Regions from separate parts of the Brenneria sp. L3-3C-1 genome, predicted to be linked through region 3. Evidence: predicted binding sites of a transcription regulator. Region 3 holds the regulator's gene; each other region holds the start of a gene.
The links. The regulator CRP, encoded in region 3, controls carbon source genes, mostly activating them, when cyclic AMP is high. The targets are predictions, from matches to a motif close to ATGTGANNNNNNTCACAT.
Positions count from the first base shown of each region.

Region 1: a site for CRP is predicted at 1,280-1,297, ahead of JG725_RS15225 (PTS sugar transporter subunit IIB). Genes of this name have one in related genera too.
Region 2: a site for CRP is predicted at 1,008-1,025, ahead of JG725_RS05110 (CidA/LrgA family protein). Genes of this name have one in related genera too.
Region 4: a site for CRP is predicted at 1,319-1,336, ahead of rhaB (rhamnulokinase). Genes of this name have one in related genera too.

Region 1 covers NZ_JAEMHF010000008.1:82,052-84,259, reverse strand. The annotation lists gene JG725_RS15230 (PTS sugar transporter subunit IIC) at 1-699, opposite strand, end outside; gene JG725_RS15225 (PTS sugar transporter subunit IIB) at 717-1,046, opposite strand; gene JG725_RS15220 (DeoR/GlpR family DNA-binding transcription regulator) at 1,503-2,208, shown strand, end outside.
Region 2 covers NZ_JAEMHF010000001.1:1,137,639-1,139,846, forward strand. The annotation lists gene JG725_RS05105 (glycoside hydrolase) at 46-840, shown strand; gene JG725_RS05110 (CidA/LrgA family protein) at 1,075-1,482, shown strand; gene JG725_RS05115 (CidB/LrgB family autolysis modulator) at 1,482-2,177, shown strand.
Region 3 covers NZ_JAEMHF010000007.1:14,836-17,043, reverse strand. The annotation lists gene JG725_RS13890 (ABC transporter ATP-binding protein) at 1-53, shown strand, start outside; gene ppiA (peptidylprolyl isomerase A) at 357-926, shown strand; gene crp (cAMP-activated global transcriptional regulator CRP) at 1,010-1,642, opposite strand; gene JG725_RS13875 (OsmC family protein) at 1,953-2,208, shown strand, end outside.
Region 4 covers NZ_JAEMHF010000001.1:1,186,432-1,188,639, reverse strand. The annotation lists gene rhaB (rhamnulokinase) at 1-1,207, opposite strand, end outside; gene rhaS (HTH-type transcriptional activator RhaS) at 1,514-2,208, shown strand, end outside.

The sequences.
Region 1 (2,208 bases), on a different contig from region 3:
TAAGACCGCAATCAGAACCGCCGGTAGGGAGTCCGCCGCCGAAATCAGCGGGGTGAAGGCAGTCATGATGATCTCCGGCAACAGCATGCCAAACTGATGCTGTAGCACCACGTTCAACGGATAAATCGTGCAAATAATAACAATCGCCGGGATTAGCAGATTAAAGGAGTGGCGAATTTTATCCGGCACCTGTTCTGGCAACTTAATACCGATGTTATATACCTTCAGGATGCGGACCAGTTCGACGCAGAATACTCCCACCAGAATCGCGGTAAAAATCCCCGATCCGCCGAGGAAGGCCGCGGGGAGTGAACCCTCTTTATAGGGCGACGAGATCAGGAGAAAGGTCATCAGGGAGAGCATTGCGCAGGAAAAAGTATCCTGCTTGTAGGTTTGCGCCAGGTTATAAGCTATCCCCGCACTGATATAGCAGGCCATGATCCCCATCGTCATGTGGTAGGGGGTCATGATTTCGTTAAAATACTCTTGGGCAACGGATAACCACAGCTTACCAATAAAGAACGAGGTATCCGGCGAAAAAGGCGGAAAAGCAAAAATAAGTAAAAAAGAGCCAACGATCATAAAGGGCATAGCGCCAATAAAACCATCGCGCACCGCCATTATATGGCGTTGTGTTCCGGCGATAGCGGCAACGGGCGTGATTTTATTTTCAATAAAATTAAAAAATGCGTTCGACATAATAATACCCTGTAAAATTATTGCACTGGGTTGGTTTTAGCGTCGCGGATCAGTTTCAGTGCATCATCAAGGATTTTTTCGCCTTTGAGCATGCCGTAATCCATATTGCTGATAATGGCGATAGGTTTACCTTCACGCTGCGCAATGATTTTAAATTCCTCAAACTTATATTTAATTTGTGGTCCTAACAGACAACAATCAAAATGTGGAATGGTCGATTCAAATTCTTCCATCGCCACGGCAATAATTTCCGCCTCAATACCTTTAGAACTGGCAACTTGTTTCATTTTATTTACGACGATACTTGTCGACATACCAGCCGCACAACACAGGAAAATTTTGTTCATCGTTCAGCCCTCTTTTTATAGAAAGATAAGTAAGTGACAAAGGCGATCTATTTCAACCACGACACATTAGATGAACCGGTGGGATTCCCCTGTACACCAGAGTATCTGGTAAATCGTGTATGTCCTCTCGGGTTACATGCATCTGTATGACATTTGCATACTGGCAGCACGGACAAGGGGATTCCGTGATAAGATACGCAAAAAAGATGGAGCGCTTACAATTCATTACTTATTTGTGATAAAAATCACATAAAATTAAGTATTCACTTAATTTATTTCGCAATAAGTTGTTTTTTAACTATACACAGGTGCATTGTTAAGTGTTTTTAAGCGAATGAATGGAAGGCTACATTGAGAACACAAGTATCCGGCCTACCAATCGTCCATGTACGCAGACAACGTTATCAGATAATATCAATCGGCTATCCTTACATATAAAAAGAATGGAATATGTTAATGACACAAGAAGAACGGTTAATCGAGTTAGAAGAGCTAATCAAAATGCAGGGAAAAGTGACTCTTGATTACATCTGCCAGCAATATAATATTTCGTCTGATTCCGCTCGCCGGGATTTAGTTAAACTTGCTCAACTCCCGCATATTATGCGCATCCGTGGCGGCGCTATTCTGGCAGAAAAACGTGTTGAATACCCTTATGTTAAACGTACACAGTGTAGCCCTGAAAAAGCACTACTTTCAGCTTGGGCTGCAAAAAACATTAATGATAAAGATATCATTTTCATTGATGCCGGCACCACATCTGTGGCCCTTGCTCGCCAATTACCCTCATCGGTATGTGTTATTACAAACTCTATTGAAGTACTAAGTGAGATTATTGGAAAAAAAGGGATCAGCATATCCATATTGGGAGGGGGATTTGATGATTACTCTCATGCTATATTAGGCAATACAACCATAGAGCAAATTAAAAGATACCATGCTGACAAAGCTTTTATTGGCGTCAGCGCATTATCTGAAGCAGGAATAACAACAGATACGGAACTTGATGCACTGCAAAAAGTAGCCATGGCGAAACAGTCAAAAAAGGTTATCTGCATTACCTCATTTAGCAAATTCAACACTCAACTGATGTATCAGTCATGCACCTGGTCGGACATTGACCATATTATTACAGATAAACTCCCCCCACAAAACATACTAA
Region 2 (2,208 bases), on a different contig from region 3:
ATTTCAGGAATACCCGAGCAGTCGTTTTTATCAAGGAGATAATCTATGTTTATGCTGATTAAAAGCAGCTTTTTATTATTACGCCCGCTGTTGTCCATTCTGATATTTTCAATCTTACTCGCCCCATTGCATGCTTCCGCCGTTACATCGTCAAAAGACGCGGATAAGCTCTATTTTTCGCAAAATAAATATTATTTGTTCAATAATGCGTGGGGCAAAGACAGCGTTAAGGGTTGGAAACAAAGCATCACCTATAACAGCGCTACCAACATGGGTTGGACATGGAACTGGCCGAGCACCACCTCTTCGGTCAAGGGATACCCTTCAATAGTCAGCGGCTGGCACTGGACGGCAGGCTATACCGCCGGCAGCGGCTTTCCGACCAAACTGGCGAGCAATAAAAACATCAATACCAAAGTCACCTATTCAATCAAGGCCAAAGGAACCTATAACGCCGCCTATGACATCTGGTTTCACAACACCGACAAAGCCACCTGGAGTTCCACGCCCACGGACGAATTGATGATCTGGCTGAACAACACCCAGGCCGGCCCGCTGGGAACCTATATTGAAACGGTCAATATCGGCGGCACCCGTTGGAAAGTCAGTAAAGGCTGGTTGGATGCCGGAAACGGAAAAGGCTGGAACGTATTTTCGTTTGTCCGCACCGCCAACACCAGCAAAGCCTCGCTGAATATCAAAAACTTTACCGACTATCTGGTCAATAACAAAAAATGGATGAACAACGCCAAATACGTGAGCAGCGTTGAGTTCGGCACCGAGATCTACCAAGGCGCCGGTTCTATGACGATTTCAAACTGGAGCGTCAATGTGAAATAACGCATTAATACGCGGGAAGTTGCCGACAACGTCGCCTGTAGGCCCGAGATCCCCGGGCCTACCTTAATGAACCGGTGATGTACGTACAAACCATCAAGCCGGCAGCATGCCCTCTTCACTAACCGCCTGAATTTAACCCTGCCCCGCCATCCGACGACAAGGAAAACTTGTGATCTATGGCACACCAATTCCATTAGCGTTATGATGATTTCATCCGTTAATCAGGAATGTCTCATGCGTAATACCCTCACTCTTTGCTGGAAATATTTACGCGCTTTCGCATTGATTTACCTCTGCCTGCTGGCAGGCAATGCGATATCCGCGTTACTCCCGCTGGTTATTCCAGGCAGCATCATCGGTATGCTGATCCTCTTCTTCCTTCTCGCTATGCAGATCCTACCGCCGGATTGGGTGAAACCCGGTTGTCACTTGTTTATCCGCCATATGGCGCTGCTGTTTGTGCCGATAGGCGTGGGGGTCATGAACTATTACGACCTGCTTAGCCAACAGTTTGGCCCGATTGTCGTTTCCTGCCTGGTCAGTACTTTCATTGTGATGATCGTCGTCGGTTACAGCACGCAGTTGATGCAACGCGAACAAGCCATTAGCGCGGACAACCCGCTCACTAAGGATAAAGAATAATGCTCGCCTATTTGTGGTGGTCATTGCCACTCACTCTGTTAGTCTTTTTTGCCGCCCGTAAGCTGGCGATAGTGACAAAAATATCGTTGTTGAACCCGTTGCTGATTTCGATGGCAATTATTATTCCCTTGCTGCTGCTGCTGAATATCCCTTACGACCACTACTTTAAGGGAAGCGAGGTGCTTAACGATCTGCTTCAGCCCGCGGTTGTCGCGCTGGCCTTTCCGCTATACGAACAGCTTCACCAGATCCGGGCGCGCTGGAAATCCATCATCAGCGTCTGTTTTATCGGCAGCCTTGCCGCCATTATCTCCGGCACCGCGGTGGCATTGTGGATGGGCGCCTCATCCGAGATTGCGGCCTCCGTGCTGCCGAAGTCCGTTACCACGCCGATTGCCATGGCCGTTGCCAGCTCTATCGGCGGTATTCCCGCCATCAGCGCCGTCTGCGTGATTTTTGTCGGCATTCTGGGCGCCGTGCTAGGGCACAGCCTGTTCGACCGCATTGGCATTAAAACCAAAGCCGCACGCGGTTTATCCATGGGGACGGCCTCACACGCGTTAGGCACCGCGCGCTGCGCCGAAGTCGATTTTCAGGAAGGCGCTTTCAGTTCGCTGGCGTTGGTTATCTGCGGGATCATCACTTCGCTGGTGGCGCCGTTTATTTTCCCCGTACTGGTCGGCCTTTTAGGGTAAATCCGGCTTATTCGCGGATACCGGGTCATGG
Region 3 (2,208 bases):
CCAGCCGCCAGTATAGCCGCGACCTTGCGGTGCGTTCGGAGCGTATGGGCTAAGGTTCTGTGCGGCGACAGATAATAAGCGGGTGCTGACTTTAACGTCAGCCTGAGGTTACTGACAAAGTCGTCTGTAAGCCTGAGATACCCGGGCCTACCGTACCGAGGGGCGCTCCGGCGGCTTACGCCGCTACGGCCCCTCGCCACGCTCTCCCTAATAACGGGCTTTGTCAATGGTCTGGGCTGACTTTAACGTCAGCCTTTTTATAATACGTAAAAAAAGGTAAATGGGTGGCGTTGGCGGGTGTGGGTATTTACAATCATTACGCTTTCAGTGGTCGGTTTCTTCAACAAGGAATTATCATGCTTAAACGTACTCTGGCTGCTGCGGCGGCTTTTATTTCACTTACGGCTTTTTCTCCGGTGTTCGCTACCTCCGGCACAACGCATGTTTTGCTGACGACCTCGGCGGGAAACATTGAGCTGGCATTGGACAACCAAAAAGCACCGGTTTCGGTGAATAACTTCGTTGAGTACGTGAATAACGGTTTTTATAACGGCACGACGTTTCATCGGGTCATCCCCGGCTTTATGATTCAGGGCGGCGGTTTTACCGACGACATGAAGCAGAAAGCGACCAACCCGGCGATCAAAAATGAAGCGGACAATGGCTTACGCAACCTGCGCGGCACCATTTCCATGGCGCGGACTGCGGAAAAAGACAGCGCCACCAGTCAATTCTTCATCAATGTGGCTGATAACGCTTTCCTCGATCACGGACAGCGTGATTTTGGCTATGCGGTATTCGGTAAAGTGGTAAAAGGTATGGACGTGGCGGATAAAATCGCTCAGGTGCAGACCGAAAACGTCGGCCCTTACCAAAATGTGCCCACCAAACCGATCGTGATCCAGTCAGCCAAAGTTCTGCCCTGATACGCCTTGCTACGGTGTTATATGGCTATAAAAAAAGCGTGAAAGAGACTTCACGCTTTTTTGTCGTAGGGTAATCGCCGGGTTTAACGCGTACCGTAAACCACGATCGTTTTACCATGTGCGGAAATGAGGTTCTGATCTTCCAACATTTTAAGAATGCGGCCCACGGTTTCGCGTGAACAGCCAACGATTTGCCCAATTTCCTGGCGGGTGATTTTTATTTGCATGCCATCTGGGTGCGTCATGGCATCGGGTTGTTTTGCCAGGTTCAATAATGTTTGGGCAATGCGACCGGTTACATCAAGGAATGCCAGATTACCGACTTTCTCTGAGGTCACTTGCAGCCTGCTTGCCATCTGCGCGGACAGACGCATCAGAATATCGGGATTGACCTGAATCAACTGCCGGAATTTTTTATAGGAAATTTCAGCAACTTCACAAGCCGTTTTCGCCCGTACCCAGGCGCTACGCTCCTGGCCTTCTTCAAACAAGCCAAGCTCGCCAATAAAATCTCCCTGATTGAGATAAGAGAGGATCATTTCTTTGCCTTCTTCATCTTTGATTAGCACTGCGACAGAGCCTTTCACGATGTAGTAAAGCGTTTCTGCTTTTTCACCTTGGTGAATCAGCGTACTCTTCGATGGATACTTGTGGATATGGCAATGAGAAAGGAACCATTCGAGAGTTGGGTCTGTTTGCGGTTTGCCGAGAACCATTCGCTATTATCCTCTGTTGTAATTCACTGCGCAAATCACAGGGCTCAGAGTTCCCTGTACGGCGTGTTTACTGCTAAAAATTCAAATTACGTGTAGGCCGTCAGGGAATATACTGGAGCTTCTGTCTGGCGACGTTATCATCTTCCCGCGATCTGAGTTTGTCCAGAAAAGACAGCTTCTGTTCTCATTTTTAACACAGCTTGGAGGAAGTGTCTTGTGTTGTCTCGCGTCAGCATGATAAAGCTGTGGTTATAGGTTGTTTTTGTATAATAACGATATAAATATTAAAAAATTTTTTAGCGGAGGCGGCATGCAGGCTCGGGTGAAGTGGGTTGAAAACTTAACATTTCTGGGCGAATCAGCTTCCGGACATCAGGTGGTGATGGATGGAAATTCGGGCGATAAAGCGCCAAGTCCCATGGAAATGGTGCTGATGTCGATTGGCAGTTGTAGCGCGATTGATGTGGTGTCGATCTTGCAGAAAGGGCGTAATGACGTCGCGGATTGCGAAGTTAAACTGACCTCGGAGCGGAGAACGGAAGCGCCGCGTTTGTTTACCCATATTA
Region 4 (2,208 bases), on a different contig from region 3:
CGCCGCCGACAATGTGCAGCCCGGTGAACGGACGGCCGCGTAGCTCGGCCAGTTCGCTCAGCGCCTCGGCATAGAGCAGCGCCAGACTGTCGAAAATGCAGCGAGCGACGTCGCTGTCGGTCGTCGGAACCGGCTGCCGGCTTTCGCGGCAGGCGGCCTGAATTTCCCGGCTCATGCTGGGCGGATTGATAAAACGCGCATCGTTCGGATTGATGACAAAACGGCAGGCGGGAAGGTGCCGGGCGCGCCGGATCAGATCCGGCAGGTCGCTTACCGCCATTTCTTTGGCGATCCGCTGCAACAACCACAGGCCCATAATGTTTTTCAGCACGCGGTAACGGCCTTCCGCGCCGCCTTCGTTGGTGATATTGGCCGCCAGGGCTTTTTCGCTGGTATAAGGCGTTTTGCTCTCGAATCCCATCAGCGACCAGGTGCCGGAAACAAGATAGGCCGCGTCCTGGTCCGCCAGCGGCGCGGCAATGACGGCGCTGGCGGTATCATGGGTTGCGACCGATATTACCGCGATCGGCCGGCCTGCCTGGCATCGCCACTGACCCAATATCCGGCCCGGATGCGTCGGGCTCCCGAACCAGCCTGGCGGCACCCCCGTCCAGTCGAGCAACCGGTCGTCCCAGTCGTCGGTGTTGATGTTGACCAACTGCGTGGTGGTGGCGTTGGTGTATTCCCAGTTAAGCGCGCCGGTTAAGCGGTAATAGAGGTAGTCCGGCATTAACAGCGCGTGGGCGACCTTATCCAGCAACGCCGGCTGCTGCTCGACCAGCGCCCGCAACTGATACAGCGTGTTAAAGGGCAGAAACTGAATGCCGCTGCGGCGGTAGATCTCGTCGCAGCCCAGCTCCTGCTGGGCGCGGGCCATGATGCCATCGGTGCGGTTGTCGCGATAAGAGATCGGCAGGCCGACGCGATTACCCTGTTTATCGATCAGCACGTAATCGACGCCCCAGGTATCGATGCCGATGCTGTCGAGGGCGACGCCTTCATCGCAGGCTTTTTGCAGCCCGAAACGGATTTCGCGCTCAAGCGCGTCCACATCCCAGATGTCATGGTCATCGACGCGTTTCAGGCTGTTTATGAAACGGTGAATTTCCCGCAATGTCAGTTTGTTATCGGCGCTGTCGTAACGCGCCAACATAACGCGGCCGTTGGACGCGCCCAGGTCGACGGCTACACAATGGCGGAGAGTCATGATGGAGATCCTTGTCTATGAATCATTGCCATCAGTCTAAAAAGATCCTTGCCTGCTCACCTTAGTATTACGGACATCCCGCAGATCGCGGTGGCAAAGAGGCAAAGATGAATGTGAGCGACATCACAAAATGTCATTTATCGGTCATCGTCACATCCTGTGACGTTGGCCGCATTTCCGAGTAATTTCCTGGCTTTCTTAAAAAACGTGCAGGATTTACGCGTTTTCGCGTTGAAAATTCATGGTGCGATTGAGAATAGTTCTCTACCATCAAGGCGACATTCAACCAGGGCGGAGACGACAAGCATGCTATTACAGAGCGTTGATTTTTTCCCTTCGGGAAAAGCGTCGATTACGATTGAGCCGCGTCTCCCCCAGTCGGCGTTCCCTGAGCATTACCATGATTTCTTCGAAATTGTGATTGTCGAGCAGGGTAATGGCACCCATATTTTTAACGATCAGCCTTATACGCTGAGCAGTGGTTCCATCTGCTTTGTCCGCGATCGCGATCGGCATCTGTATGAACATACGGAAAACCTGTGCCTGACCAATGTACTGTACCGCGCGCCGGACGCGTTCAGCTTTCTGAGCGGGCTGGAGCGGTTATTGCCGCAGGAACGAGAGGGGAATTACCTGTCGCACTGGCGCGTGAATCAGGGCGTGTTGAAGCAGATTGGCGAGTTGATTGATCAACTGGAATTGCTGGGTGATGAGGTTGACCCGCACGTGATTGCCAACCGCGAAATTTTGTTTATGCAGCTATTAGTGCTGTTACGCAAAAGCAGCCTGGCGGATAACATTAATGACGCCGACGGACGGCTCAACCATTTAATCGCCTGGCTGGAAGAGCACTACGCCGACGAGATCTGTTGGGAACGGCTGGCGGAGCGGTTCATGCTGTCATTACGCACATTGCACCGCCAGTTAAAACAGCAAACGGGGTTGACGCCGCAACGCTATCTCAATCGTTTCCGGTTGCTCAAGGCGCGGCATTTACTGCG